DNA from 4 places in the Salicibibacter cibarius genome. Region 3 is predicted to be linked to each of the others. Evidence: riboswitches for the same ligand, from Rfam matches in the RefSeq annotation. Region 3 holds a riboswitch; each other region holds the start of a gene.
The links. A riboswitch is a leader RNA that binds a small molecule or an ion and turns the genes downstream of it on or off. The one in region 3 is predicted to bind thiamine pyrophosphate.

Region 1 (7,968 bases), 1.4 Mb from region 3:
CCTTGCACCGTTGCTCTTCGATCGCGTGATAAGCCGGAAGTCGCGCCGATGAGCGTTTCGCCATTTGGCTTCGGCACGAAATAGAAGTGTTCATGATACAACGTCTTCGTTACGAGCGGGCGTTTCCCTTGTACGCGAATCGCCTCTCCTTTCACCCCTTCAATCGGCAGGGTTCGATCCGCGGAAAGCTCAAGCAAATCGGGACCGGTTGCCAAAACAACGTGTTCGCCATAAAATTCCTCGCCGCTTGTCGACATGACCCCTTCGCATTGATCACCATTTTGAAGCAGCGAGCATACGCCGGTATACGTTTTCAATTCAGCGCCTTGAAGGACCGCTGCTTGTCGAAAGGCAGCGGCTGTTTGCACAGGTTCCACGTGCGCTTCTTCGGGAAAATAAAGGGCACCCGTTGCCCCATCGGCAAGGAAAGGAAGATGTTCGTACAATTGTGCAGCCGTTAAGCATTGCACCGATTCCCCGGCAGCCGTTTGCCATCGTTCAATTTCAGTTAATTTTTTCCATTCTTCCGGCGAAAAAGCCGGTTTAATCGCGCCGGAAACCGTTCGGCCAATGGAGGTCCCCGTTTGTTCCATTAGTTCCTCGGCCAACTGCGCGTACAATTGCCGGCTTTTTTTCGCAAGGGGGTACAAAGGCGTCCGTGACTGCAGTTCCACTTGCACCCCCAACATACCGGCGGCTGCCGAAGTTGTGCCTTTTGCCGCATTTCCACGGTCAAGAATTAGTGTTTTCAACCCTGCCCGTGTGCCGTAATACGCAATCGCAAGTCCTATTATCCCTGCACCGACGATTATCAGATCGTAGGATTCATATCGTTTCATAGCTAAACTGCCCGAAGCGATTAAAATGGCTTGCTTCTTCTTCCGGTTTTTCCGCTTCCCAAAAACCTGAAATCAGCGCAATGCCCGAAGCGCCGGTATGGGCTATCCCGCCTAAACGGTCACGGGTAATACCTCCGATTGCCAGCACAGGGACGCTAACCGCTTGCACAACCGATTGCAATGCCTCAACCCCCCGGGGCGGGACGTCGGGTTTGCTCGCGCTCGGATATACATGCCCGTAATAAAGATAGTCCGCACCTTCTTCAGCCCGGGCTTTGGCTTCCCCGAGATTATGAACCGACGCCCCCACTTGCAAATGCGGCGCTTCTTTTTTTATTTCTTTTGCCGTCAGCGGGGAATGGCTCGGCAAGTGCACACCCCCTAACTCCCACGCGGCCGCTGCCTCTGCATGCTCGTTGAGGATAATTTGCTCGCGCCGCAGGCCAATTTTACAAAGTTGGTCAATTTGTTGTTTCAACCGCTGCAGCGAAGCTTCCTTATCGCGAATATGAACGATGTCAATATTTTTCAATGCATGCCGTAACTGCCTTATTTGCATGTGAAACGGCAGGTTGTTCGTCGTAATTAAATGCCAAGTCACAGTTTACCTCCTTACCAGCCTTCAAGGCACGACAAAAAGCCGTCCTTGAGACAGCAAAGGACAGCAGAAAGAATGATTCCCGTTCTTCATCTACTTTCCTCCGCTGGCTTTATCATCCAGATCAGGTTCCAAGGGTTCGAGGTTCTCCTCATCTCAGCCCCGGCAGGGCACCCCCAGTAGAAATGCTTATTTAACTATATTATACACGCAACCAGGAAAATACGTCAATTTTTATCGGCGGAAGGGGCGTATATCAGCGGAAACCGGGCGTATATCAGCCAAATCGGACAATTTATCAGCGAAAATCAGCATTATATCAGCCATTTAAAGGTCAGTAAGCATATACCGCCGGCTTTTATTTTTTCCTTGTATGGGAAGCTCTAATTGGGTGAGGAGTTTGCGGACAATTGAAGCAGAGGGGATATCGAGGAAAATTCGCGCTTCGCGGTTCGAAATAGATGGTTGGAAAAGTATACGATAGTCTTTCAGACTTTCAGCATGAGCCATTTTATGGCGAAAAGAACACCGAGGGCAATGCCATCCATTTCCATGGATCCTTTGCATGGACAACTTGAAACAAGACGGACAGTGAACACCGGTGAGCAAGTCGAACCGACTGATGTTATAGGCTTCTACGACATTGTCAGGTTGCTCATGATGACCGTCAAGCAATTGCTGTGATAATTCCTTTTGCGCAGAGGAGGATAACTGATCAGCAGGGTTTTCTTTTTTCAGTTGCAGAACTCTCTGTGGCAAGACCTCCGCACGTACGATGGATTGCATGAAGTGACGCGGGGCATTTTTAAAGGTCAAGGTTGCTGACGGGTTGCCGGAAATGACGAGAGGGGCAACCGGCAGATTGAAATAGCCTCTCGCATTCAGCCATTGACGGAGCAATGTTCTCTGCCTTGCCACCTGGATATATGGGTGACTAAAACTTTTGACCTCGCCTTGATAGGTCCGTGAAAATTGGTGGATATCTTCATCAAATAAAATTTCCCCGGCAATCGTCTTAATCTCCAAAAGAATGGCGACCCGTTTCGATAGCAACATGGTATCGATTTGAAACTGCTCACCATCTGTCGTTTTCAGGCACAACCCATAAAATAGCCAGTATTCACCTTCCGGTAGCTGTTTCAGGTAAAAATCCAGAGAACATTCGCCCTTATAGCCAACTTCCCACATACGATGATCTCGGGATACCTTCTCCATTCTGGGGTGATTTTCCAACAAACGTCGCTTCATTGCTTCCAGTGCCATTAATTGTTTGGGTGGTATTCGCTCTTTTAAGACAATCAGTGTTTTCACCCCCTTTCAATTGAATATCAGCAGGATATCAGCCGAAAAGCGGAATATATCAGCCAAATCGGCCGTTTTATCAGCCAAAACAAACCATTTATCAGCTAAATACGATCAACGCGCCTCCTCTTCCACATCCCACGCCCCCTGCTGTTTTCGAATAAATACAATTTGTCCGATGTGGTAACTCGTATGGATCATCATATTCGCGAGCTCCGTCCCCCACGTCTCACCGCTTTCTCCATGAACGGGCGCTCGCCAATCGGATTCCGTTGTCCCATCAATGGTGTGCAGCCATTCATCCATCATCGTTGTTAACTGGGCCACGGTGACCGACCAATCCCGATTTTCCCCGCTTCGAAAAGTCGTTTCATTCCCTTCCTCAATAGGGGGAACAGGCTCACCTTTGAACCGTTCCAGACAACGATTATTATATACAATAAGATGATTGACGATTTCATGAATGCTATGGTCGGTTTCCTCTCGTTTCCAATTTGCTTGCTCATCCGTTACTCCCGCGAGCGCCTGCTGAAGGCATGCGAACCAATGGTTTTCATCATGACAAGCGGATAACTGCCGATAAAAAACTTGTTTTACCCCCATCAGTGATCCTCCCCGTTTATGCTTAATAATTATGCTTTCGCCATTTAAAGCAAAAATCCTGCAAAAAATAAAAAAATGCAGCCAACACTGGCCACATTTTTTTAATAAATCACCCAATGGATCTCGTACCAATACCCATCGGAATCATATTCCAAATCCACTTGGTATTCTCCGGGTCCATAGCCGGTTTCCATTTGCCCTTGCACCAAATAATGGTCTTCGCCCTGTTCCATGATGGACGTGGCTTCTTGAGAAGCAATTTCGACTCCTGTCACTCCTTCGGTTTGAAGTTCACGCATCAACACTTCCTCCGCATCATCATACGCAACGTCCTTACTCACCCCAAAACAACCGGCCAAAAGTAAAACGAGGGCGAACAACAGACAGGAGGTTTTCTTCACTCAATCCCGCTCCTTCATTTGTACATATATTCACCACTTATTACTCTTTTTTACTTATGTAGTACTACATGTACATATGCCGGTAATCTCACGAATGAAAGGTTTTATTAAAACAACCCGGGCTTCTTTTATAACCCGGGTTGTTTTTTGCTTGGTATGAATTTAAAGATCCAAATCTTCCTCTTCCAGCTCTTGCATTTCACTTTCCAATTCCTCTAAATCGACCGCCTCATCGATGGCTTCTTCCGGAATGTCAATTTCATCGATTTCATCAAAATCGGAGAAAGTCCCATGCATTTCTTGAGACATCTCCATTGTCTGTCCTTCTTCTTCCATTTCCATCTCCATATTCATTTCCAATTCATCTTGATAGAAAGTTTCCTTATCAATGTACATGACATAGTCCAGCGTATTGATCTCCATCTGCCCTAATAATTGATCCATTTCATCCTGCATTTGTGGATCTCCCTGTTGCATCGTTGCAAATTCCCTGGTGAGTTCAATGAGCTCATCACCGGAACCTTCAATCGTTAATGCATAGTGATCCTCTTCTTCTTCCACAGTTAGTTCACTTGAAAATGCCTGGAGCATCTCCAACTGTTCTTGCGGGGACATCTCCAAATCTTGAATGTCCTCCATTCCAAAGTCACTTCCGTCCATCATGATCCATTCATCCATTTCCGGATCCAGCATATAAATCGTGCCATCTTCGTCCATGTATTGTTCGATTTCCATATCTTCTTCCGTAATTGGATTAGGTGTCGTCATTGTTTGCGAAAAAGACATCGGATCTAATACAACATCCATGCTCATCGTCATATCCATGGGTATTTCTTCACCGTCTACGTTTATGGACTGGTTCATATCCATTTCTGTGCTGTAACTGTTTAATTGATCCATAGCCTCGATGGACTGGCTTAATACCTCTTCGGCATTCTGTTCCTCTTCTTCTGCTGGGTCTGTTTCAGCACTGTCGTCTGAACCATCTTCCTCGCCATTTTCATCTGTAGCTTCCACGCCCTCCGTCTCGCCATCCTCAACTTCTTCCGTATCGTTCTCGGCTTCTTCGGTATCCGCGTCTCCATCTCCACAAGCTGCCAGCATCAGCATACAGGCAGATGCCGCCACAAATCCTTTCATTTTCAACATTTATAAACCTCCTTGAATATGTAATAAATTTCATTTGGCAATGACTCTCTAAATCATAGCGGAAAATGCTCATAATCTCAAATCATTTCATGCACGAAAATTTTTAGTGTGAGTGTCAATATTATTAGCGAACGAGTTACAACGTTTCACCCGTATATTTTTCCAACACATCTAAAAATTCGTCCCAATTCGGCGGGAAATCATTACTGCCACCCTTACGCATCTCCTGATCTTCAGGAAATTGAATGGTTAAACGCCATTGTATCCCGTCCATGATGTCAAGATCATGATAACTATCATCCCACTGTTCAATGCTCAACGCTGTCAACGCTTCTAACAAGCGATCCCATTCCTCGGAAGTCAACACAATCTCTTTTATTTCCTGCCCCGGTTCAAGCTCATCTTGGGCTGTTTCATGAATATCGAGTGGGAGGCTTCCGAGTTCGCTATACCCATACTTTATACTTTTGTTGTCAGCATCAATGTAGATCTGATGATCATGTGCATCATATCCCCCTTTGGAAAACTCCAATGATGTCATCATCTCTAATTCGGGCTTACCACAAGCACTCGCGGCCATGAACAAAAATAATAATAGTAAACTTGGAATTAATCGCTTCATAGGTATAGACCGTCTTTCTGTCCTGTTTCATGAAACCTCAATGAGCTGCCTTTATTCATTTTCTAAGCTCATTTCCAAGGGACATTATTCGTAGTTAAGAATTCAAAACCATACGGAAATTTCAGATTCTACCGTACAGCCATACTACACTATAACTTGAAATCTCGGTATATGTTAGCTTTTCAGCAATAATAAACAAATTATTTGCCGGCGCTTCTCTTGTGTACCCATTTCTCAATCATTTAAAGCCTGCCTCACCAAGTGTTACTTGTTGAGCCCCCGCAAACCCTTCCGTAAATCCACTTCCTCTGTTTTTTAGACTCAGTATTCACTTTAAAAGAATTTACTCAAATAAAAAGAGTGTCTATCCGAAGCTGAATTGCATATGCTGCGCAAAATATGGAGAAAAATCCAGGGTCAACACTAGAATCTATGCCTGACAAATAGGTTTAAGTATGGGCTATGGTAACCGTTACGGAAAACACGACGTTTTCCGTGGACTTGCGCTCAGCCTCCTCGTTTGAAAACTTGGCTTTTCGACAAGCTTTTATGGCGAAAGCCTTGGTTGCGCTTTCCCGCAGTCTCCGTGTTTTTCCTCCGCTAGTGGTCTATATCAGAAGTTCTTTCTAAAACCCCTATTCACATATCTCCCGATTCTCTGAAAACTGATCGGGGTCAAAATTTGCATTTTGAGTTCTCAGTTGTCAGATCTGAGGACTGAGCGGGGCTAAAAACTGCATTTTGAGTCCTCAGTTGCCCGATCTGAGGACTGATTGGGGGGCAAAAACTGCATTTTGAGTCCTCAGTTGCCTGATCTGAGGACTGAGTGGGGGCAAAAACTGCATTTTGAGTCCTCAGTTGCCTGATCTGAGGACTGAGTGGGGGCAAAAACTGCATTTTGAGTCCTCAGTTGCCTGATCTGAGGACTGAGTGGGGGCAAAAACTGCATTTTGAGTTTTCAGTTGCCGTGGTTGATCATCGTTTGGCTGGATTTTTGTGCAGGAAAGCATCTTTGAAACGTTGCACTAGCTCGTGTTAATACCATAACTATTCACTGATATCAACGATAGATTTTGGTGAAGAGCCAAAATCCATTATTCTTTGCTCGACAAGGATTCTGTGACAGCACGATTAGCGTAAAGAAGGGACGGTGAAAACCGCCCCAATTCCTTTAGCTAGTCATGATGAATTTCTTGCGTAAAGCCAACGCAGTCACACCAGCTGCAGCAATTAGGGTACCAATGAGTACCATGAGCATGCTGTTACCTGCAGTGTCCGGCAGCTCGCCGCCTATTTCGTCACCCGTTCCGCGGTCATCGATACCGGCGGGCGTATCATCGCTTGCGTCTCTGTCTTTGGATGGGACAGTGTCTTTAGTACCGTTGTCATCACCGGTACCGTTTCCGTTATCTGTACCATTTTCTCCATTGCCGGTGCCGTTCTCTCCGTCTCCATTTCCATCGCCGTCACCGTTTCCTCCGTTATCCGGGTCCGGTTCTGGTTCAGGTTCTGGCTCAGGATCCGGCTCTGGATCTGGAGCTGGCTCTCCGCCATCATAATCCACCAACTCAAATGGGACGTCTATTTCCATGACTTCTTCGTCACCATCTCTAAACAGCGTAACGGTCGCAGTCAAGTTTTCTAGTTCTTCAAGTGCTACGCTACTTTCCCCGATGGCGTTGAAAAACCCTTGATATCCTTCACCCCCGTCAAGTGTGTCTAAAGTTATGGACGCTGTATTGCCATCCCATTCAATATCAAGGGATTCACCCATGCCAAAACCTTCTTCATCAAAAAAGTCCTCAAGCTCATCAGGGATCTCGCCTTCTTCGTACTCATCCGGTTCATATACGGTGATCTCGCTTGGAACATCAAATTCAATGTTCACACCATTAACATCGTCCCACGTTATATTTTGCACATCAAAGCCAAAGTTCATTGCAAATTCATCATCATTTAATCCCGGGAAATCCGGGACAATTTGGCTTGCCGCGTCAAAATACCATTCATCGTCCATGTCCGAGAAATCAACATTGGCTGAGACGTCGGTTGGGCCGAGGTCTTCATATTGGCCGTCAACGACATATGCATTTAGATTATCTTCGTTTACAGATTCAGACGTTTGTCCAAAAACCGGAACCTCGTATGTTACCTCACCGTCTCCTTCAGGCAACTGAAAGCCAAGGACATCAGATCCATCAACATCTAAAAGTTCTACACCTTCAGGGACGTCGAGACCAACAGAAACGCCCTCCGGCAGCTCGAATCCGGTATAAAGACTTTCGATTTCTTCCTCTGTATTATTTGCTGTATCTACGGTTACATCGAGTGTATACTGTCGTTCGTCACTGTCGAACTCAGATACTGATCCGTCTACGGAGCCTTCAATGTCTAATTCCGGAAGCTCGGGATCCTCTGGGTCTTCTGGATCTCCGGGTTCTTCTGGATCACCTG
Region 2 (7,968 bases), 110 kb from region 3:
CAGGAAAGAACTCTTGAAACGTTGCGCTAGCCCTGCCACAAAGGATGCCATTATTCACTATACGATCTCTTCAGGCCATCCTTCCCGATTATAAGCCATATCCCAAAACATAAACTCATAGCGGCTCGTGTTCAGAAAAATAGCCTCCAGTCGGTCCAGCTCCGCTTCGGGTTTGCCTTCCGTGAGCTCATCAAGCTTCCTGATCAACCAATCGCCAATTTCGCCAAATTCATCGGACGCATACATCCGCACCCATTCGCCGTATTGTTCGTGTTCGGTGGCGCCGGGGATTTTAGCGAGTTCGATGCCAATTTCATAATAGCTCCAAGCGCATGGAAGGATAGCGGCGATCAGTTCTGCGATGGAACCCTTTTGCGCTTCCGCCATCATGTAACCACTATAAGCAAGGGTGACAGGCCCGGGGACCGTTTCCTCAAGATTTTCGCTGGAAATGCCGAGTCGTTCGGCGTAGGAGCGATGTAAGTCCATTTCCATGTTCAAAGTATCATCGAGGGCTTTAGCGAATCCTGACATCGTTTCCAAATCTGGCGCAAGAACGGTGCCCATGGCCATGACGCGGGAATACTCAATTAAGTATTTGTAATCCTGGCACATGAAAAATTTAAAAGATTCAATGTCCAATGTGCCGCGCCCGATTCCCTGTACAAAGGGATGTTCATGACTTGCTTTCCAGATCGGGTCCGCGGTTTTTCGAATGCGCTTGCTGAATGTCATTATGATCTCTCCTTTGGTTGATTACACCACTTAACGATGAAGCGGAGCAGTGTTTTCGTGTAGTCTAGCAATTGATCGATGTCGATGTGTTCATTAACGGCATGCGCATGTTCCAATTTTCCGGGGCCGTAGCATACCGTGGGAATGCCGGCCTCGGCGAGCCAACCACCGTCATTGACGGATGGGGACATGGATATTTTTGCAGGTTCTGAAAATGTTTGCTCATGTGCTTCCATCAAGTCATTGACAGCTGCATGATCTTCATCAATAGAAAAAGACGGAAATACCTCGCCGCGCTCTTCAATCATCGACCCGCCGCCCCATTGAAACGTAGGCGGATGATCTTTCATCCAGAGATCGGCGTTTGCCGTTGCCAAAAGATGATCTTCGATTTCTTTTGCCACGGAATCAGCGCTTTCATCCGGATAGAAATGAACGGTGATCCATAGTCTACATTCGTCAGCCACGAAAGCGGCATGGCGCCCACCTTCAATCACAGCGGGGTTGATGGTATTTGTGCCCGGGGTGAAACCGGGATATGATTTGTTTATCGCCCAATCGCGCTCTAATTCCTGTAGTGCTGTGATCAGTTTATTCATTTTTTCAATGGCACTTGCCGCTCGCAATCCACCGCCGGCGTGGACCATGCGTTGACGTGTGCCATCATGGTGGGTCGCCGGGCTTTTCACCGTTACCCAGCCTGTGATCACACCACCTTGTCCGTGAAGCTCGCAATCACTCGTGTCAGCTACTATGGCGAAATCTGCTCCATAGTCACGTTCGCAACACTGCTTCGTGCCGGCCTCTCCAACTTCTTCGCCAATCACAGACTGCAGTAACACGTCTCCGCGAAGATCGACGTCATTCTCGTGCAACAGTTGAAGTGCGAATAAACAGGCGGCAATACCTCCTTTCATATCTGCTGATCCCCGTCCGAAGAGCGTTCGGTCTCGTATGACTGCTTCAAATGGAGGCGTTTCCCAGCCCTCGTTTTCTTCCACCGAAGCAACATCAATATGCCCATTCAATATTAGACTTTGAAAATCTTCTGAATGGGATCCTGTTCGTGTGCCAACAACATTCGGATCCCCGGGATAAACGTCCCATTGGTCTACATCGAAACCTATTGTTTGGAGTTTGTCGGCTATGTAGCTTTGAATCTCATCCGTGTTTCTGGCCGGTGGGGCAGGTGTGCGAAACGCGATCAAATCCGATAGCAAGCCAATTAACTCATCTCTGCGCTTTTCCACTTGTTGAATGAGCGTTTTCATTTTTTTCCCCCCAAAATAAAAACCACTTCCCATCATAGGAAGTGGCGATGCCGGAAACTATACTATACGTCATCAGCCCACTTCCCTCCGCCAGTGCGAACTGGATCAGGTGAATAAGGGTCGAGACTGCGTCTCTCTCAGCTAATAAAAGCACCCCTAGTGGTTTGTTTTCTTGATATTGTATTCTTATAATATAGTATCACCAATAAAAGAAATAATCAAATATTTCCTGTCGATCGTTTGATTGGGTATGCATAAGGGAAAAGGATAACAATCATTTTCTAAAGGTATAATATGGCTGTAGTGATCGGCCACAGGGGTAATTATCAAAAATAAAACAAATGGGAAACTCAAATTTATACTGGTAAGGGAAGGTGAGAGGGGGCCTTTATGTCTGCGCAGGAAAAAAAACCGGAACTATACGTGTTATCAGAAACCGCGATCAATATTGTTTTTGGAACGGAAATTGATCCGGAAATCCATAAACGTACAAAAAAAATGATGGACTTGTTGGAAGACGCTCCATTCGAATGGTATCTCGAATGCGTTCCGAGCTATACTGGTCTAACCGTCTTTTACGACCCGGTAAAGGTGTTCCGTATCATGGAGAAAAGAGATACTCCGAGTGCATACGTGATGGAAAAGTTGCGGGAAAAAGTTCATGAGATAGGGGAGACGACGGGGGACGACGGTATGGGGGATGTCGTAACGATCCCCGTTTGTTATGAAGAAGCTTTTGGTCCCGATTTGTCCCATGTGGCGAAGGAGAACGGCCTTTCTGAAGAAGAAGTGATCCGAATTCATACAAGCGGCGAGTATCTGGTATACATGATCGGTTTTGCTCCCGGCTTTTCTTTTCTCGGTGGGATGTCAAAAAAGATTGCTACGCCGCGAAGGAGTGAACCACGAACAAAAATCCCCGCCGGTGCTGTCGGGATCGCCGGCATTCAAACAGGAGTGTATCCGCTTGAGACACCGGGAGGATGGCAGCTGATCGGGCAAACACCCCTTAAAATGTTTGATCCGAACCGGGAACAACCGAGCTTGCTGAAGTCCGGGGACATGGTTTATTTTAAGGCAATTACGCGCACGGAGTTTGAAGTGTACGAGGAGGGGACATGTGAGTTTATTTATCTTGAAAGCAGGCTTGTTTACGACCATTCAAGACCGAGGCCGAATTGGTTTTTTGCAGCAAGGGGTTTTGGAGAGCGGCGCGATGGATCGTATCGCTTTGCAAAGTGCAAATGCCATCGTGGGCAATCATGAAAATGAAGCCGTGCTTGAAATGACGATGAACGGTCCGGAGGTCAAGGTCGAGAGGGATAGCCTTATAGCGGTAACAGGTGGAGGCATGGTACCAACAGTCAATGGTACGGCTTACTCACTTGGGGTGCCTCTTTTTGTCCCTGCCGAAAGTACGCTTGCGTTTAAACCGGTTGCCCTCGGTTATCGTGCTTATCTGGCGGTTGCGGGTAGTCTAGATGTACCTGTAGTGATGAATAGTAAGAGTACGTATGTGCGTGCGGGAATCGGGGGTTTGGAAGGCCGGCCACTTAAAAAAGGGGATCGGTTACATGTAGGGGAAAAGGATAGAGAAGCAAATAGGCGTTTTGAACAGATTTCCCAAAAAGCAGACGGAAGCGTATTTGCAGAAAATTGGGGGGCAAATGGCAGTCTGCTCGACCGTGGACAACAAAAAATAAGGGCGTTTCCCGGTACCCACTTTAAGCAGTTTACAGCGAAGAGTCGGGAACGATTTTTTCAACAATCGTTTACAGTTTCGACGCAATCGGACCGTATGGGGTATCGGTTGCAAGCAGAAGAAGACGCTCCCATCGAACGCCAAGAATCTTTTAGTCTCTTATCGGAGCCTGTCGCGTTTGGAACGGTGCAAGTTCCGAGTGACGGCCAACCGATCGTTTTAATGGCTGATCGGCAGACGACAGGTGGCTATCCGCGCTTTGCACAAGTGGCAGCGGTTGATTTAGGGCGGGTTGCCCAGTTCCGGCCGAATGAAAAAGTAATGTTTGAACCGATTACCTTTCAAGAAGCTGAAACACTTTATTTAAAACAGGCCCGAGCAATGCGTGAAAGAAAAATAGGGATTGCTTTAAAATGGGGCAGTCATTAAAAGGGGGAGAAAAATGTACAATGTTGCAGAATTGTAAGTGTTAATGCAAACATTGAATGAGCAAGGGCTAGAACATTTAAAAGTGAAAAACGATGAAATGGAAATTGAACTTTTTAAAGGCAACGGAATAGCAAAAAAGACTCCTATTGGTAATCCTGCATTTATCGGTATCTCAAACATAGACGCACTGGATTTTGGACAAGCTGTGTCTATAAGAGAGGGTGAAGATCCGGTTTTTGGGCGTGTGGGGTCACACCGCAAGCCGTTGCGATGGCAAGCAAACCAGATCTCATGATTACGCATGCTCCCGGGGTATATGTTCATTACTGACGTGAAGAATGAGACACTCGGCGTACTTTAGGAGGGGATCTCATGACGACAAATGGGTTAGGCCACCCCATGAGCAGTAAAGAGCGAAATAAGTTTTTACGCGGCGCAATTTTCTTAATGGCCACGTCAGCGATCGGACCTGCTTTTCTTACCCAGACCGCTCAATTTACGCAAGATTACATGGCTAGTTTTGCGTTCGCGATTGTGGCATCAATTGTGATCGATATTGGCGTTCAACTCAATATTTGGCGCGTCATCTCTGTATCTGGGAAAAGAGGTCAAGAAATATCAAACATGGTCGTTCCCGGATTAGGGTATTTGATAGCTGGACTTATTATCTTCGGAGGATTTGCATTTAATATTGGAAATCTGGGTGGTGCGGGATTAGGTCTTAATGTCCTTTTTGACCTGTCAATAGAAGTGGGTGCGATCATTATCACCGTGGCGACCATCATTATCTTTTCTATCAAAAACTACACTCGGATTATGGATGTTTTGCTGCAAATATTTGGCGTAGTTATGATTTTGATGACTGGTTATGTTATGTTAACCATGGATCCACCGTATCAAGAAGCACTCGTCCAATCTGTACTGCCCGATGATTACTTAATTTTACTCCTTCCCCTCGTGACAATTGTGGGTGGCACGGTAGGCGGCTACATTTCGTTTGCCGGCGGCCATCGGCTTGTGGACGCCGGAATTACCGGACAAGCGAATGTTCCTTTTGTTAGTCGTGCTTCGATCTATGGAATCATAACGACAGGCGTTATGCGTGTTTTTCTCTTTTTGGCGTTTCTAGGTGTGGTAAGTGCAGGTTTTACTTTAGATCCGGATAATCCGGCAGCCACTCCATTTCTCGTTGGTCTTGGTGATTTAGGCTATTACATGTTTGGGATTGTTTTAACAGCGGCTGCTATTAGTTCCGTCATTGGCGTGGCTTACACAAGTATTTCGTTTTTACGCTCGTTTCATCCGATGTTTGAAAAATACAATGGGTGGTTTATCGCTGGTTTTATTACCATCTCTGCGCTTGTATTCATTACAATCGGTGAACCGGTTATGCTCCTTATTCTTGCCGGTGCAGTGAACGGTATGATATTGCCTATCGTTCTAACGACGATATTAGTGGCTTCTCGGAAAAAATCAATTGTCGGAGATTATCGACATCCGGCTTGGCTGATTGTTGTTGGAGCAATCACTGTACTTTTCACGATTGGAGCAAGCATTGTGGCCTTTGAAGATATCGTTGCCTTATGGTTTAACTAATGTTAAAAGGGGAGCTATAAAATGAAAACCATCGACATGAACTGTGATATGGGCGAAAGTTTTGGCGTTTACACACTCGGAACGGATAAGGAAATTCTCCCTTACGTTTCTTCCGCCAACATCGCGTGTGGATTTCATGCCGGCGATCCTTCGATCATGAGGAAAACGGTGAAACTGGCGATTGAGAATGGCGTTGCCATCGGCGCACATCCGGGTTTGCCTGATTTAATGGGATTTGGGCGTCGTCACATTGATCTTTTTCCTGAAGAAGCATATGATCTTGTCGCCTATCAAGTCGGCGCGTTGTGGGGTATTGTGCAATCGGAAGGTGGGCATCTCCGACATGTGAAAGCACACGGCATGCTCTATAATCGGGCGACTCAGGATCCGGAACTGGCAGAGTCAATAGCCCGGGCGGTTTATGATATCGATCCCGATCTGGTTCTTTTCGGCTTGGCCGGTGGCGAGCTCCTTAACGCGGGAAAAAAAGTCGGGTTGAAAACCGGCAGTGAGGTATTCGCCGACCGTACGTATCAGGAAGACGGCACCCTTACATCACGACGTGAAGCAAATGCTCTGATCGAAGATGCCGGCTTAGCAGGTGAGCAGGTCACTCGCATGATTGAAGAAGGAAAAGTGCATGCGCAACAAGGCAAGGACGTGGACATCCTTGCCGAAACTGTCTGTATCCATGGCGACGGCCCCCATGCATTGGCGTTCGCAAAGTCCATTCGGGAAAAAATCGAAAACGCCGGTATCGGCATTCGGCCAATCGGATAGCTGTATGCTTAAAGGCTGCCGTGACATTTGTCGCAACAGCCTTCATCATAAAACCCATTCTGTTCACCCGTTTGTCGCCTGTTGCTGATGACGAATGCGTTTGATATTAAAATGCATCATGATAGCCATCAGAAGCGCTATCGCTAACAAAAAGATAAAGAGAACGAAGGCGCCTGTATAGTCAGCAGTGGCTCCAACAATTGTGGAAACTGCCATCGGTCCGAAAACACCTGCCATCGCCCAGGCGGTTAGTGTATAACCATGAATCGCTCCTAACTGTTTCGTGCCGAATAAATCCCCGATGTAAGCCGGCAAACATGCAAAGCCACCGCCGTAGCATGTCATGATAATAAACAAGAGGATCGCGAAGATCACTTCATTGGTCGTGAATGGCAAGAGAATGAATGCTCCCAATTGTAATGCGAAAAAGATCATATACGTGTTTGTGCGACCGATATAATCCGAAGCGCTTGCCCAGCCAATTCTCCCGAAACCGTTGAAAAAACCCATGATGCCGACAATGGTTGCCGCGGCGGCAGAACTTGCGCCCGTAATCGCCTGCGTCATATTCGAGGCAACAGCAAGCAGCATGATCCCTGCGGAAATGTTAATAAACATCATCCCCCACAACAAATAAAAACGGAATGTTTGCAGTGATTCCCGGGCATTGAGTTGGGCGAGATCTTCTTGCTTTTTCTTTTTACCCTCTTGTTTTTTCTGTTTCTGCTTTTTCATGTTTGCCGGTTCCCAGCCTTCCGGGGGTGGTGCGATATAGGAAGCTCCTGCAAACATGAGGATTAAGTAGGCAGCTCCGAGTGTATAAAACGTTGCCGGGATACTGATTATGCCCATCAAATTTTCGGCCACCGGGCTGGTAATGAGGGAACCGGCACCGAAGCCGAGGACGGCCATGCCTGTCGCGAGCCCGCGTCTGTCCGGAAACCACTTAACGAGAGTGGAAACGGGCGATATGTAACCGATTCCAAGACCGACACCACCAATCACACCGTAAAAAAGCACAAAGAGAGGCAAGCTCTCCATTTGGATCCCGAAACCTGCGCCCAATGTTCCCGTTCCAAATAGAACGGCGGAGATCATAGCGGATTTGCTAGGGCCGTTACGTTCGACAAATTTTCCGAGAAAAGCGGCAGACATACCGAGAAAAAATATAGCTGTCGTGAAAGCGAATGTTACCGCACCGATATCCCAACCAAGGGATTCGTTCAATGGATTTTGGTACACACTGTAGGCATAGACGGAACCGATCGACAAATGAATGGCAATGGCTGATACAGCAATCAACCAACGATTTTTGTTTGCTTGCAAAACGTACACCCCTTGTCACTTATGAAAATATTGAACAACTAGTAAATCTATTTCAGTGAGTACCCGCAACGCGTAGCGGTTAAACATTTATTTAGGGTGCGCGATTTTAGACAAGGCTATGCTGGTAGA
Region 3 (7,968 bases):
TCATTTTTATACCTTCCTATTTTATTGACCGACCGTCAGTCTATAAAAATGATATCATTACGCGCGTATAAAGTCAAGAGTGATCGGTGACACCGCCAATCCAGCAAATTTCCGTAGTTAAGTTGTTCTGGCCAAAAAACCAATCATTATTCTAGGAAACCCGTACTTGTTGAAGGGCGACTGCATGTTGAGTTAGAGATCTTAACGCTAATTGGGAACCGTTTGACGCTCCCGCTCCTCGATGAGCGGCATTGGATTGAGATAGGGTGGACGCTCTTAGTAGCGATGGTGGAAGGTGCTCTGCTTATGTTTACGCACTTGATATTATTTTCCATTTTCCATATGGGTGTGGATATTGAAGAGGGTTAAAGGTGCCATGGCGCCTGAGCGCATTTAACAAGGGTTACTGCAGGCGCCATGAAGCGGTTATGGTGACCGAAAGCGGCCAAAAAATCGTAGTTTGGACGTCATGAAGCGGTCATGGCGACCGGTTGCGTCCAAAGAGTCAAATTTTGGTCGCCATGGAGCATCCATGGTGCCCGAACTTGCCCAAAAAGTAGTCATTCGGTCGCCATAGCTTCGTGACCCTGCCTGGATCGATGAGTGTTTGCCATCGCCTGCAATCATTTATAATATCGGTGACAGCAACCGGGCAATCGATTCTTTGAAACGTACCCACATTCCCCGTTCTTGGTAACGTTGCGGGGTCATTTCCGAAGAAAGAGCTTGATCGGCTTCGAAAATTGATGCCATTTTTTCGCCGAGGTCATCATTATACATAAAGGCGTTCACTTCGAAATTCAGACGGAAGCTGCGCACGTCGATGTTCGCGGTCCCGATGGTGCCGACGCTGCGGTCCACGACGAGCATTTTCGAATGGATAAAGCCGGCATCGTAAATGAAAAACCGGGCGCCTGAATTGAGTAATTCTCCCATGTGGGAATACGTCGCCCAATAGACAAAGGGATGATCCGGTTTATTCGGGATCATGATGCGTACATCCTTGCCGGCAAGGGCAGCGATGCGCAAAGCATCAAGCAAACTCGCATCCGGAATAAAATACGGGGTTTGAATGAATACGGAGTCGCGTGCCGACGTGATCATTTTGATATACCCGTTTTTGATTTCTTCCCATTTGGTATCCGGACCGCTGGAAACGATTTGTGTGCTAAACTCCCCTTGAGGGGGCATGTCGGGAAAATAATGGGGTTCATAATGAATGGTTTTGTCTTGAGAAGCTTGATTCCAATCAAGAATGAAACGGGTTTGCAGTGCTTTCACCGAAGAGCCGCGCATCCGTAAGTGGCTATCGCGCCAATACCCCATTCGTCTATTATGCCCCAAGTATTCATCGCCGACGTTAAAACCGCCAACATACGCGGTCTTCCCATCGATCACCACGATTTTACGGTGATTGCGGTAATTCAGTCGTGAGTTCACATAAGGGATACGGGATGGAAAAAAAACGCCTACTTCGCCCCCGGCTTCCGTTAGAGTTTGAAAATGTCTCGGATGAAGCTTGCGGGACCCCATATCGTCATAGAGCACACGCACTTGCACTCCTTCGCGTGCTTTTTCAGTCAACAAGTTTATGACGCGTTTGCCGAGGGTATCATTACGAAATATGTAATATTGCAGATGAATATGGTCTTTCGCCTCCGCGATGTCCGCCAACAATTGCGAAAATTTATCGACGCCGTCCGTGAACACGTCTATATGATTGTCTTGGGTTAACACGGCATCGTTACTGCGAAGCAGCATGGAAATCAGGTGGCGATGGTTGCTCGATGTTTCATTTTGAAAATCAAAGCGGTCATGTTTCATGTCACTTAATTGCTCATTGATTAAGTCTTTCAAACCTATTTTTTCAATGCCGTCCCAATGAAATAAACGTTTCCGGGTTAAGTTTTGTCCAAGGACCATGTAAAGGATGAATCCGAGGTAAGGGATAAATACTAGGATGAGCAACCAAGCCCATGTTGCGTGCACATCACGCCGTTCCATGAAAACAATGATGCCGGCAAAAATCGCGTTAAGAAAAAATAACAAGCCAACGGCGATTGATAAAATGTCCATCGTTTCCCTCCTCTCTTTTTGCTATTTTTCTCCATTACTCGAGTTTCGCACCCCAAATAACAAGGGATTCAGCGTGTATATTGCTGCCTAAGGCCCTTGTATGACAGTGTTTTCATCGAAATTCCATTTTCGCTCTTTAAGCGACATTATCGTCGTCAAATAGCTGATGGCCCAAAAATGAGTCTTCAAAAAGGGTTTTGATGTATTGGTATTCCTCAGACGTCTTAAAGGCATGAATATCGACCGCTCCTGATTCTGAGATGGCTGCGATAATCACGTCCAGGAGCTCATCAAACATTTCCCATAACCGTTGTGCCATATTTTTCTCCACCATGTCGTCTTTCATCTCTTCAAATAACCCTCCCAAGGTTTCGTAATCGTTGATTCGTCGGAAATAAGACAAAAAGGCATACAGGATGTAGGTGGTTGTTACATGGGCGATTTGCGCGTCGAAATCTTGGGATTGGCATTTCCCCAGACGAAGGTGCTGTTTCGTCTCTCTGAAAAAAACTTCGATCGTCCAACGAACCGAATAAATGTCCATGGTTTCAATGAATGATAAGCTGATATCTGTAGAGAGATACAGTCGCCACTCTTTTTGGTACGGAAAGCGGCAAAAAAACAATTTGACGGTTTCATCGATCCCGGGATAGTAGACGGTGACTTCATAATAACGCGTATTGCGTTTGCGGCAACGTTTTTCTTTTCCTTCGCTTTTCAGGGTTTTCAGCAGTTCCTTCGCATGCATGTCTTTCCCTTGGTAACGGTACTTTCTCCAGTCCTTGCGGACAGCACAAATGACGTGCATCGCTCCATCTTTGACCCCTCTGCACGTGCGGATAAAGTCCTTGCTGGCAAACCAACTGTCTACGAGAACATACTTGGCTTTGAAACCGTGCTTCACCGCTCTTTTGAGCATACGTATCGCATTCGTGATTTTGTCGACATCGCATTCCTTCTTGCGCTTGGCACCGTTTGAGCGAGGATCACGCTTCTTTTGATATTGCTCTTTCCGCTGTTTCTTGTATAGCTTCTTTTCAGAATGAAGACTGAAATCAAGCGGGTTAAAGCTTTTCCCATCAAAGAGTCCCATGGTGAGATTTTTGAACCCGAGCGTTGCTTTGGATTTCTTGCGTCCGGCCACATGGTCGTGGACGTAAGAAACCTCTTCAATCCGGCGGCCAACACGCTCGTCCATCGTATCATCAAAGATAAAAGCCGACTTATCGTCCACGTCCTGATCAGGGTTAACCAAAGATTGAAACTGCTTAGACACATGAAGAAGCAGGTTGCGCCAAGGCATCCGGGCGTGGTTTTTCAAGCGATAAATCGTATCCTTTTGCATTTTGGTGACCTGTTTGTATCCACTTTTGTAGAAGGCATTGACGCTGTTCAAAAACATCAGTGGAAACACCAATAGTAAGGTGATGATATCTGCAACCGGATATCCTTGCTCTTTCTTCAATCCGACCTTGTGACAAAGGGAACGAAAGTTGAACGTTTTCATAACATCCCTTATAATTGAATCAATTGAAAAACTATGAGTTTGAATCACTTTTTCAATCTCTTTGGTTTTTCCCCGCATGGTAACACGTCCTTTTGGCATGATTTGGATTGGTACCTTAATTATACCAAAAGCCCTGTGTTCATGCGGGTTTTTTACGTTTTTTCATCCATTTTCATGGTGTTTTTTTATTGATTTATCAGGGTGCGAAACTCGAGTCCATTATATCATGTTTTCAGGAGAAAGTGGATTTCTTGAGTGTGAGAAAAAATATGAAGATCCCGCATAATTATGATAGAATAAAGGAAAAGAAAAAACCACTAGGGGTGCGTACAGCGCTGAGAGAAGTGATTGCTTCAACCCTTCGAACCTGATCCGGGGAGTACCGGCGGAGGAAAGTGGCTTCGGGACGTAAGCGAAGAGAGCACTTGATTCTTGTCCTATGCGCCGCCACCTTCCGTCCGAAGGTGTTTTTTTACACTCTCAGAAAGTATAAATTGTTCGGATGATAGTATTAAGAAAAACTTTGCCCCTCGCCATCTTTAGCGATAAGTCAAGTTTTTCTAAATTGAAGGGCAACGCTGGTTTCGTGCCGAGAGCCGAAGGAGGGCGCGGACATGACAGAAATAGCAAAAGCATTAACGGTGGCAGGGACGGATCCGAGCGGAGGAGCCGGTATTCACGCGGATTTGAAAACGTTCCAGGAGATCGGCGTATACGGGATGAGTGTGATCACATCAGTCGTCAGCCAGAATACGCTCGGAGTAAAGTCATTTGTGGATCTAGAACTTGATTTTGTGGAAAGCCAATTTGACGCGGTATTTGAAGATATATCTCCGGATGCGGTGAAATCGGGGATGCTTTCCAATCCGGAAGTAATGACGTTGACAGCCAAAAAAATAAGGGAAGCAAATGTCGCCAATTATGTCCTTGACCCCGTAATGATTGCGTCCAGTGGACACGCGCTCATTTCGGAATCGGCCAGGGAGACGATTGCGAAAGAGCTTCTTCCTTTGGCAACGGTCGTGACGCCGAATTTGCCGGAAGCGGAGGCGTTGACAAATCGAACGATCAAGACGGTCGACGATATGAAAGAAGCCGGGCGGATACTCGTAGAGGAATATGGGACGAGCGCTGCATTGATCAAAGGCGGGCATTATGAAGGCGAGGCCGATGATTATCTGTATGATGGCCAAACGTTTGAAAAATTCTCGGCGAAACGCTTTGATACGAAACACACGCACGGAAGCGGTTGTACGTATGCAGCGGTTATTACAGCCGGCCTGGCGAACGGAAAGTCCCTCTATGAAGCGGTGAAAATTGGCAAAGCATATATCACTGCCGCGATCTCAAATCCGCTCAATATCGGAAAAGGGCAAGGACCGACGAATCATTGGGGGCATCGCTGGTCTGACGTTCAACCCCCGATCAAAGTGTAAGGAGCGCGAAACATGGCCATTCAAGTCAGCAAAAAGGCAGCACGGCGGTTCCTTCTCGCGAAATCAGGTCTGAATAATTATGGTGCACTCGACTCGAATGTGGCGACAGCACTTCGCCAATTGGAATGCGTGCAATTGGATCCGGTGGCGATCATTGAGCGTAATCACCACCTTGTATTTTTCAATCGTTTGGAAAAATACAATCGGCAAGAACTCGAACGCCAATTGTGGGAAGGGCATGCTTTTGAATATTTTGCCAATGCAGCTTGTTTACTCCCAATGGAGGACTATCCGATTTTTAAAGGGAAAATAAAAACGAGTGAGCGGGAATGGGCATCGAAAAGGCATCTGTATCAAGATGTGGAACGTATGATCCGCCAAGCGTTAGCAGATCAAGGCCCGTTGCCATCCAAGGCCTTTGCTTCAGATAAAAAGGTTGTCGGTGCCTGGGACCAACCAACGCACGCGACAACGAAAGAAACGAGTCATGTGCTTCGAGTCCTGTTTGAAACCGGTGCCATTCAAGTATGTGGCAGACAAGGGTCTGAGCGCTATTTTGCTTTGAGCGAAGATGTTATTCCCGCGGCCTGGCAACAAGAAGCAGAAGCGATCAGCGAAAAAGAAGCGGACCGAAGACTTGTGCACAAATACTTGCGCGCATACCGCCTGATCGATGACAGCGATCCGCGATTTGGTTGGCAGCGTATGACAGCTAAGGAGCGTAAGGACTGGGTGGACGGCTTTATCTCTGATGGCACGCTCACCCCGGTGGATATCGAGGGCGCGACCGGGCGATACACAGTGTTGCAAGAAGAAGCTGAACAGCTACTTGCATACGAAGCACACAATGAGCGCGTCAACAATGCCGTCTCTTTTTTGCCACCCCTCGATAATTTGTTGTGGCGCAGAACGCGCTTGGAAGATTTATTCGATTTCACGTATCGTTGGGAAATTTATATACCGCAACACAAGCGGCGCTATGGTCCATACGCACTTCCAATCCTGCTGGATGATCAGCTGATCGGACGGGCAGATCCGTTTTTTGACCGTGACCATGGGAGGTTTTCTATTCATGTCCATGAAGAACCTTCCCGGAAATGGTCAAAAACGCGTGCGGAACTAGTGGAGCGCGGGGCCAGACGCATGGGGGAACGTCTCGGTGCAGAGGACGTCCGAGTCACGGGGGTGAAGAAGTAAACGTGACGATCGGTCGGGAAACAAGGCATTACCCTTTTTCTGCCAAGTTCCCCGCGCTTTCCAAGGTCACAATGTTTTCTTTACTCTCGCCATCGACATCCGCAACAATCGCCCGACCTTCATAAGTGCCTCCTTCAGCTTCAAACTCAAAATACATCGGTGTTTTTGAACTTACGGCATCAAAGATTAAATTTTGCTCTTCAACGCCTTGAAATGTGCCGGTCCAATCATCGTTATCTTTTACTTCAATATTACCAACACGGAAATTGAACACCTTTCCATCTGTTGTTCGTAAAGCGTCTACTTTCATGACCGAATCCTCCTATTTCATCGTATGTAATTATCTTTCCCGGCAAAGCATGAAAACAAACGATGGATTTTTTGTGCGTAAGTTGTGTAAAAGGTCGAACTCCGTATCAATCGACTATATGCAGACGTCTATCGATCTGTTTTCAGCGGTTGCCAGGATTTCAGAACGTAAGGATACGGGAATAGGAGAAATGTAGGGCGCTTTGTCCTGAAAATCGGTGAATACAGGACAAAATCTCGGGTGACCCTAAAATTTTGTCTTTAAAAGGGTTTGAATCAAGATAAAACCGCATCAATAGGTCCGATTTTTGATCTCAAAATTAGGGGCAAAGCGTCGTTGAACAGCATAATAAAGCCGTCAGGGCAGCCAAGAAATTTTCCGATGCCTGCCTTCGGGAGCACGTGCGATTACCACCGGGATAAAGAGATGGAGGGATAGAAAAAATGCCTCGTCAATCAAACGTTATTTTGCATGGAATGAAACTTATAATGAAAAATGACGTATGGATAAATGGATATATTTTTTTGCGAAATGAAACGATCATTGCTGTCGGGAAAGATTTAAAAGACGACGATTTTCCCGGAATCCCGAGGCGGATGTACAGAGAGAACATGCTTGCGTTTCCCGGGTTTATTGACATTCACACCCATGGCGGATACGGGGTCGATGTGATGGACGGCAGCCAAGAAGTGTTTGAAACGTTAGGGGCTTCTTTGCCGTCTGAAGGTACGACCGCGTATTTGGCGACGACGATTACGCAAGAGAAAGAAAACATCACGCGGGCGTTGCAGACAGGAGCTGTTTATTACCACCGGCAAAGGGAAGCAGGCGTTGCTGAATTGTTGGGCTTTCATTTGGAAGGACCTTTTATCAACGTCAAGAGAAAAGGTGCGCAGCCGGAGGAACATATTATAAGTAATGACCTTGATCTTTACAAAGCTTTTCAACGGGAAGCCGACGGCACTATCCGAATAGTCACCTACGCACCGGAAATGTTGGGTGGGCTGGATTTAACGGCCTATATAAGTGAAACAGGCGTGATCCCTTCCATTGGCCACTCGGATGCAACCTACGGGGAAATGAAGACAGCGGTGGCAGCCGGCGCAAAGCACATCACCCATCTTTACAACGGGATGCGCGGCTTTCACCATCGCGAACCAGGTGTTGTCGGCGCGGCTTATACGATTGATGAACTCCAGAGTGAAATCATCGCGGATGGGTTGCATAGCTCACCGCCTGCTGTGGCAACGGCTTATCGGACAGGCGGATTCCGTAATCTTTTTCTTATTACCGATAGTATGAGAGCGAAGGGGCTTCAAGACGGCACGTATGATCTGGGCGGCCAAGGTGTAACTGTTCGGGATGAGAAGGCTACCCTCGCGGACGGCACCCTTGCCGGCAGCATTATAACGATGGATGGGTGCGTGCGTAATATGCGTGCA
Region 4 (7,968 bases), 1.6 Mb from region 3:
AATAGTCCTTGATATTCTTTCTTTTTCTTCCCCATTCTTTTATTCTCTCTACCAATCCGTATGTTCGATCGGTGTTGGCACAAGTGTTACTGTTTGCGGATCTCCTTCCGCTTCCGGCGCACTTGTCCCAATCGATTGATCGGCAACCATCGTCATAATGATGATAGAAAGAGCGAATAAAAATAATAATAAACGTTCTTGTCCTTTTCCGCGTTCTTTTTCAACTTTTTGATTCGTCATAAGAAAACCTCCGAAACAATTGTTCTATTATTAGTGTATCAGAACGATCGTTCGTGTCAAGCATTTCAAGGAACTAATGTTTGCAAACGTTTGTTTTATATGGTAAGCTTTAGACAAATATAAATTAACGAGGTGAATAAAATGAAAAAGCTTTCGCAACGACAAGAAACGATCCTTGAGTTTATTAAAGACAACGTGAAAAAGAAAGGATATCCACCCTCTGTAAGAGAAATCGGCGAAGCAGTCAACCTTGCCTCAAGCTCAACCGTGCACGGCCATTTGGCTCGATTGGAAAAGAAGGGGTATATCCGCAGAGACCCGACCAAACCAAGGGCAATTGAAGTTCTTCATCTCGATGAAGATGGAAACGAAATAGCCGAAGCAGACAAGCCGGCAAGTGCTTATGTTCCTTTGATCGGTAAAGTAACCGCGGGCGTTCCCATTACAGCTGTCGAAAATGTAGAGAGCTATATGCCGTTGCCCGACGATTTTGTCGGAAGTGACCAGGTGTTCATGCTCACCATTGAAGGAGACAGTATGATTGACGCGGGGATTCTTGATGGAGATCAAGTGATTGTACGCCAACAACCGACCGCAGATAACGGTGATATTATCGTAGCGATGACAGACGAACAAGAAGCAACCGTCAAACGCTTTTATAATGAAGGGGACCACATCCGATTACAGCCCGAAAACCAAACATTGGAACCGATCATTCTTGACAATTGCCAAGTGCTCGGAAAAGTAAGCGGTGTCTTCCGTACGATTTCGTAAAACAAAATGCCGATAAAGGAGAATGGAAAGAGTGAGTCTTTCCTTCTTCATCTTTTTGACAATTAAGTTAACATAATAATATTACATCAACCTAATTCCGTTTCTGTTTTACTGTATGCACAGCGCGTATCTGTTTAGAACAGCCTGGGTTATTTTTTCTTCCCGTTTTTCTTTTTACAGCGAGAATCAACAATCCAGGCATGGAAACCGCGATTGTTTAGAAAAACTTGGCTTCCACCAAATCTTTATGGTGGAAGCCTTAGTTCATCTTATACTTTAATCCTTTAACAAAGTTAAACATTTTTAAAGTGTAAAAAAAGACCAATTTCCAACACACCCATCACCTCGCGATCATTGCCAATATGGTATGTATAAACGAGCGCGAGGTGAGCGGTAAATGATTGGCACGAAGGGGCCATGAAGACCGAAATGATGATCGAAACACTAATAAAGGCGCCATGATGTGCTCATGGCGCCCATAACGACGATCAAGTCTAAAATTCAGGTGTCATGAAGCAGTCATGACACCTGTAAATCGCTTTTACCCGGGATTTCGGGCGCTATGAAGCGTCCATGGAGACCGAAACGACGTTCGAGACTTCGTTTGGAGCGTCATGAATCGGTCATGGAACCTGAAGGCCTCACCTGCATCGTATTACGAGATGTCCATGATACCCGAAATCGAGCATACACCCATTTGATCAACGATCCTTTTCCATGAAAAACCCCCCGAGCTCATTTGGCTCGAGGGCACTTACGCGCACAACATGCTTGTTTTAGTATTCATTCTCCAGAATCGAAGAAACAATGTGCAAAGAGTCCCATTCTCCCCCGGAGACGCTTATAATCGGGTACTTTTTCGGATAAAAATTGTCTCTAATCTCCTCAACGGAAAGCCCTTCTTTATGTAGGTGTTTCACCTCTTGGGAAAGGTTCTCAAGGTGATCTAGTTTTTGCTTTAGCATCTCTTTCCCGTTTTCTACATATCCGGCATGGCAACAAAATAGCGATTCAAAATCATAAGCGAGCAATGTTCGAATGGAATCCATCGTCTGCGGGATGGACTCGCTGCTCATAATGACCTTCGGTTTCGGAGCAACAAATAAATCCCCAGCAAATAGCGTTCTATTTTCTTCATCGAAAAAAGCGACATGATCATCTGCATGCCCCGGCGTGTAAATGACTTTCCATTCCCTGTTTTGAGATCGGATCGCACTTTCAAGTGGCGTCGTCTGAAACCCTTTCCGTTTCCCCCAAGTCATCTGACGATACTTCGGGTAGGGTGAGTCTTGGGCGCATATATCAACCCCCTTTGGATGAACATAAATAGGCACTCCATGGTTTTGCTGAAGCCACGGCGCTGTTCCGGAATGGTCTTCATGGCTATGGGTCAGGACGACAAAATCAATCGCATGTGCTTCATAAAAAGGAATAAGGTCCGGCTCCATGCGCGGTGGCCCAGTGTCGACTAACATACCGTCAACCAAAAAGGAATAGACGGTATTTGTCTTTTTCCCTCCGAGGACAACGTCCATTTTTACACAAGTCACATTTTCCTTTTCATATACTTGCAACGCAGTTTCACCCCTTTTCTGTTGTTATTTTTTTGGAACAACCGCCATCGTACAACGTGAGACACAAATTAACTTTTCATTTTCATCCGTCAATTGAATATCCCAAACCATGGTCGTGCGTCCTTTGTGAAAAGGCGTAGCGGTTGCCGTAACAACGCCGTCGGTTTTACTGCGAATATGGTTTGCATTAATTTCCATTCCTACCGGATTGAATTTTTGCGGATCGATATTCATAGCCGTAGCCATCGTCGCAGCTGTTTCCGCCAAAGCAACCGATGCCCCGCCGTGGAGAATACCGGCCGGTTGTCTTGTTTTAGGTCCTACGGGCATCGTCATAATCAGACGGTTGGAACTGAGTTCCACATACTCCATTTCTAGTTCTCCAACAAGGGAATCTTTCCCTCGTGTTCGCATTTCCTCGGCAAAAACTTCCTTATCCTCCACACCGTACAAATCCAACACATCTTGAGAAACGATCATTCCAATCCGCTCCTTCTGTTTTTTGAGAATGTTCATTCTAGATCGATCAAAAAAATTTAATCCAAGGCAATCAGTGTCATTTCAATGATCTCTTCCATTTTTTGTGTGTCTTTGCGCGTTTTCGCCAACACACGTAACCCCACAAACGAGTTATTGAGAAACCTTGCTAACTTTTTCGCATCATGACGTTCCGGTATTTCCCCCGATTTTTGGCCGCGCAACACTAGCTCATATAGCATGTTTTCTGTACTTGAGAAACTGTCCATTACCATATCCATTGCTTCTTGGTCATGTTCGGCCAACTCAATCGCAGTATTGACCGTCAGGCAGCCGCTCGGTAATGTTTCTTTTCGATGGATCGTCATCTCAAATAATCGCCTGATCCCTTGCATGGCTGAATCCATCGATGTTAATTGTTTCTTGATATTCGCTTCCACTGTCTCCACGTAGCGTTTCAATGCTTTCATATACAACGCATGTTTGCTGCCAAACGTGTCGTAGATGCTGCGGCGATGGATGCCCATCTGCGTGACCAAATCTTGCATGGATGTTTTTTCATAGCCCTGATGCCAAAAAAGTTTCATGGCTTTATGCAAGACAGCATCCTCATCATACTCTTTGCTTCGAGCCATGCTCTGTCCTCCCTTACAAACCCTATCCTATCATTTCTAGAATGATCAGTAAAGAATTTTTTGATTTCTCGATTATTGCTAATTCATTGGTATCTTTGGGAACAGAAAACCGAAGCGCCCTTGCACATTAGTTAGCAACATTCGGATTTAATTGGTATACTTAAATTAACGGTATTCTAAATTAAAAATCGGGTGATATCCATGGAATGGAAAACCTATTGTCAATAACTCCCACCAATTCGTAGAATTGGAAGGGGCTTGAAAAGCCTTTATTGACTAGCCTAAGTCTTAACTGACTACGTTATCGACCATGAAGAAACCTATGGATGATTCCCTAGTCCGTAGCTCTTTCGTGGCTCTGTAAACATCTCTGAGGGGGTAGGAGACATCAACCACATCGCGAAGGGTCGATAACATTGGCGAAGGGAAACCACTCCTAGAAAGGAGGAACACTTCATGTTAGTGTTCGTAAAAAACAAGCATGGCGAGTCACTAATGCCGTGCAAACCGCAAAAAGCAAGGCGATTACTGAAACAAAAGAAAGCTAAAATCGTATCTTATGAACCCTTTACGATCCAGCTATTATATGGATCAAGTGGCTACAAGCAAAATGTGAATATAGGCGTTGATTTGGGCGCGAAGGATACAGGCGTTGCGATCACTAGCGAGGATAAAGTGCTTGCAAAAGGTGACATCGAAACCCGCCAAGACGTGAAAAATTTGTTGAATACAAGACGAGCGTATAGACAATCAAGGCGTCATCGTAAGACACGCTATCGAAAACCACGCTTTGACAATCGAAAACGCCCCGACGGATGGCTACCACCGAGTATCGAAAGTCGGATTCAAAACACATTCAGATGGATCGATAAATTCTATTCCCTTGTGCCGAATCCAACATTAACAATCGAAGTTGGCAAATTTGATCCTCACAAGATGATCAATCCTGACATTCAAGGGATCGATTATCAAAAAGGACAAACCTATGGCTATTATGATGTCCGGTATTTTGTGTTTGCAAGAGACAACTATACGTGCCAAGTTTGCAAGAAACAAAGCAAGATACTGAATACCCATCATATTGTCTATCGTTCTCATGGTGGTAGTGATCGTGCGGATAATCTCATTACTGTTTGTACCGATTGTCATACGCATGAGAATCATAAAAAAGGGAAAATCCTTTGGGAGTGGATGATGGAGGGCAAAAAGCTACCTAGCTATAAAGAAGGTACGTTCATGAATGTGTTTCGCAGGAGAGTGTTTGATAAATATTCGGATGTAAATATCACCTATGGTTCCGTTACGACACCTAAACGTAAAGCATTAGGGTTAGATAAAACCCATTATAACGACGCGATAGCGATCAGTGGGATAGATAAGATTGATTATGACACCTATTCCATCTTCAAGATCAAGCAGTTTCGCAAAAAGAAACGATCTTTACATGAAGCAACAGCACGAAAAGGAAGAAAGTGTAAAAATACAATCAGCCAGCGAAATATAAAGAATAAGCCGTTCTTAAACGACCCACCTGCTTTAGCAGGTGGATTTGGACATAAATTGTCCGCGACTGAAAGTCGCATTTCAGACTGAAGTCTGCTGAAAGACCTTAAGCTCAAGCATACTGATTTTGACTGGAACTCAATCATCAATCCTGAATATATCGTTCCTCTTCTCGCTGGTCTGGTTTTCGATATAATTTCTAATGATTTCTTCCGTCACATTTCCTACTGTTGCACAAAAATATCCTCTCGCCCATAAGTGCTGACCCCAATATCTTTTCTTCAGGGCGGGGAATTCGTCTTGGATTAACCTTGATGATCTCCCTTTGAGATATTGCAATATCTTACTCGGTGCTATGCTCGGCGGACAGGACAATAATAAGTGAATATGGTCTTTCCCTACACTTCCTTGTACTATCGTGATCCCTCTCGCTTCACATCCTTGTCTGATTAGTTCCCTTACTCGGTGGGCAATGTCGCCACGTAACACATGATATCTATACTTTGTAACCCATATAATGTGGTATTTGATGTCATAGACCGCGTGGCTACTTCTTTTGTATTCATCCATACTCTCACCTCGGTTTAAGTATGGACATTCAAAGGCAAGGCTAAAAGCTTATACCGTCTAAAGACGGTGGAGTTAGACCACGCTTCTATAACTTAAAGGGATTTTATCTCAATGACAAAGTGCTGTTTCAAGGAAAGGTGGGATGGATCTCGGGTTTCAATGGTACAAGCATGGCCTTTGTCAAAAACATCGAAGACCAATATCTCACAAACCCAGATAAAAGTTACAAACAAGTTCCACTAAAAGCACTCACGTTTATCAAACACACAAACAATTGGTAATTCCTCCCCCACTAAATCACAGATTTTGAAGGGGAATCCTTGCCGAAGCCCTTGTTGAAACGGAAATCACGGCATTTACAGCATTCGTGCAGGAAAATATTCGTCATTTAGAACAAAATGATTAGGTTTTCTCACCATCACTTTTCAGCCGTTTTCCTCCTACTTGCAAGTTTTCCTAATAGGCGTATAATAAAGAATGATCATTAAAATATTTTTCCACTAGAGGTGTCGAAAGACTGAGAGGGACGCGCGTCCTAACTCTTGGAACCTGACCCGGTTCATACCGGCGTAGGGAAGTGGAAGGCATGGATTTACGGGCCCAATAGGCTTGTAGACGCCTGGCTTCCCCCTGTGGACAAACAGAAAGGGGATTTTTTTATGCAACAACGGACGCTTGTTATGGTTGAAATCGCTTTAATGACGGCACTCGCGTTTATTCTGAGCTTCGTGAAGTTTCCCGGGCCTTGGGTGCAAGGCGGCTCGATTTCTCTTATCATGGTGCCGATTTTCATTATGGCTTTTAGGCGCGGGTGGCGAGTTGGGGTGCTCACGGGATTGCTCGTCGGGATCGTGAATTTGATGTACAACGCTTCAATCATTCATCCGATCCAGATGTTGTTGGATTATCCGGTGCCATACGCGGTTCTCGGACTTGCCGCATTGTTTGCATTTCGAAATAGCGAGGGGAAATTGTCCGTGCCCTGGGCGCTTTTCGGTTTGTTGTTCGCCGGGTTTTTACGATTGTTATCTCACATCGTCTCCGGTGTCGTTTGGTTTGGGAGCTTCACTCCGGAAGGTATGAATGTCTATCTCTATTCGATCGGTTACAATATTTCCTATTTATTGCCGGAAATTTTGATCACGCTTGTTGTCGTCTACATCCTCTCCAGGGCACAGCCTGATTTTTTTCACATGAAAAAAACAACCCCACTTCCCTCTTAAGATCTGTGCACGAGCGAACAATTCGCTCGTGCCTATTATTTTTCATTGACTTATCAATCACACATGTTATCATAATAATGACCAATTTGTTCATTTGGTCATTTTCTCGAAAAGAGGGACCAAAAAATGATCACTAACAAACGCGCAACGATTTTAGAAGCTGCAAAACGGGCGTTCTCCTTGTTTGGCTATAAAGGCACATCGGTCGCCCACGTTGCCAAGCTCGCCGGTATCGGCAAAGGCACGATTTATACCGAATTTAAAAATAAGGAAGAAATGTTGGAAGCGGTCATGGATGGCATTTTACATGATCTCGGGACCATTTTTGAACGGGTGAAACACAACGATGAACGATCCATACTGAAACTGCACCGTGCCTTATATGATACGTTGCAATATCGAAAAGAGCATCAACTTCTGATGCATCTGGCCGAAGAAGTCAACGTCCATGGCACGAAAGAAGCGGTGTCCGCGATGCAAAAGGTCGAGGATTTCATTATTACCGCTTTGGAACAAGCCGTTGCGCAAGGGGTGGAAAAAGGTCGTCTGCAAGTGATGGACACGGAGATCACAGCCTTCACCATCTATAAACTATACATTGCGTTCATTGTTGATTGGGAAGCAAAAAAACGTCCGTTGACGGAGGAAGAATTATTTCAGGTCTTTGAAAATCACATTTTTAAAGGAATCGTCGTTCGATGATACACGTGAGCGATGTTTTTTTTGAATAAAAAATGACCATCTTATTATTATGGTCATTTGGCCGAATCAGGGAGGTTTTACATTGAAAGGTTTTATTGCCGAATGGAAGGCAATTTTCGCAGACAAAAAAATGCTCATATCGATCATCGGCATTCTATTGATTCCCGTTTTGTATGGAGGTATTCTGCTTTCGGCTTTCTGGGACCCGTACGGGCAGCTTGAAGAACTTCCCGTTGCTATTGTAAATGAAGATGAAGGAGCTGAATTGGA

Region 1: it holds a riboswitch for thiamine pyrophosphate, as region 3 does, so the genes downstream of both, HUG15_RS19570 (thiamine phosphate synthase) here and thiD (bifunctional hydroxymethylpyrimidine kinase/phosphomethylpyrimidine kinase) in region 3, are expected to answer to the same signal.
Region 2: it holds a riboswitch for thiamine pyrophosphate, as region 3 does, so the genes downstream of both, HUG15_RS03565 (acetylornithine deacetylase) here and thiD (bifunctional hydroxymethylpyrimidine kinase/phosphomethylpyrimidine kinase) in region 3, are expected to answer to the same signal.
Region 4: it holds a riboswitch for thiamine pyrophosphate, as region 3 does, so the genes downstream of both, thiT (energy-coupled thiamine transporter ThiT) here and thiD (bifunctional hydroxymethylpyrimidine kinase/phosphomethylpyrimidine kinase) in region 3, are expected to answer to the same signal.

The regions. Positions count from the first base shown of each region.
Region 1 covers NZ_CP054705.1:3,880,445-3,888,412, forward strand. Annotated here, with positions in the region: gene thiO (glycine oxidase ThiO) at 1-839, opposite strand, end outside; gene HUG15_RS19570 (thiamine phosphate synthase) at 826-1,440, opposite strand; TPP riboswitch at 1,519-1,625, opposite strand; gene HUG15_RS19575 (nuclease-related domain-containing protein) at 1,765-2,748, opposite strand; gene HUG15_RS19580 (DinB family protein) at 2,854-3,342, opposite strand; gene HUG15_RS19585 (hypothetical protein) at 3,444-3,743, opposite strand; gene HUG15_RS19590 (DUF6612 family protein) at 3,906-4,892, opposite strand; gene HUG15_RS19595 (hypothetical protein) at 5,029-5,514, opposite strand; gene HUG15_RS19600 (ICP22 family protein) at 6,686-7,968, opposite strand, start outside.
Region 2 covers NZ_CP054705.1:673,872-681,839, forward strand. Annotated here, with positions in the region: gene tenA (thiaminase II) at 58-735, opposite strand; gene HUG15_RS03565 (acetylornithine deacetylase) at 735-2,006, opposite strand; TPP riboswitch at 2,072-2,174, opposite strand; partial or broken gene pxpB (5-oxoprolinase subunit PxpB) at 2,397-3,119, shown strand; gene HUG15_RS03575 (5-oxoprolinase subunit C family protein) at 3,127-4,137, shown strand; partial or broken gene HUG15_RS03580 (D-glutamate cyclase family protein) at 4,283-4,498, shown strand; gene HUG15_RS03585 (NRAMP family divalent metal transporter) at 4,510-5,733, shown strand; gene HUG15_RS03590 (LamB/YcsF family protein) at 5,755-6,513, shown strand; gene HUG15_RS03595 (L-lactate MFS transporter) at 6,577-7,839, opposite strand.
Region 3 covers NZ_CP054705.1:787,988-795,955, forward strand. Annotated here, with positions in the region: gene HUG15_RS04045 (TetR/AcrR family transcriptional regulator) at 1-4, opposite strand, end outside; gene cls (cardiolipin synthase) at 628-2,076, opposite strand; gene HUG15_RS04055 (IS4 family transposase) at 2,213-3,661, opposite strand; TPP riboswitch at 3,893-3,994, shown strand; gene thiD (bifunctional hydroxymethylpyrimidine kinase/phosphomethylpyrimidine kinase) at 4,198-5,019, shown strand; gene HUG15_RS04065 (winged helix-turn-helix domain-containing protein) at 5,032-6,216, shown strand; gene HUG15_RS04070 (hypothetical protein) at 6,245-6,526, opposite strand; gene nagA (N-acetylglucosamine-6-phosphate deacetylase) at 6,970-7,968, shown strand, end outside.
Region 4 covers NZ_CP054705.1:2,338,865-2,346,832, forward strand. Annotated here, with positions in the region: gene HUG15_RS12155 (hypothetical protein) at 49-240, opposite strand; gene lexA (transcriptional repressor LexA) at 382-1,014, shown strand; gene HUG15_RS12165 (MBL fold metallo-hydrolase) at 1,791-2,588, opposite strand; gene HUG15_RS12170 (hotdog fold thioesterase) at 2,613-3,002, opposite strand; gene HUG15_RS12175 (TetR/AcrR family transcriptional regulator) at 3,125-3,700, opposite strand; gene iscB (RNA-guided endonuclease IscB) at 4,157-5,293, shown strand; gene tnpA (IS200/IS605 family transposase) at 5,342-5,773, opposite strand; TPP riboswitch at 6,266-6,366, shown strand; gene thiT (energy-coupled thiamine transporter ThiT) at 6,433-6,996, shown strand; gene HUG15_RS12195 (TetR/AcrR family transcriptional regulator) at 7,123-7,698, shown strand; gene HUG15_RS12200 (YhgE/Pip domain-containing protein) at 7,781-7,968, shown strand, end outside.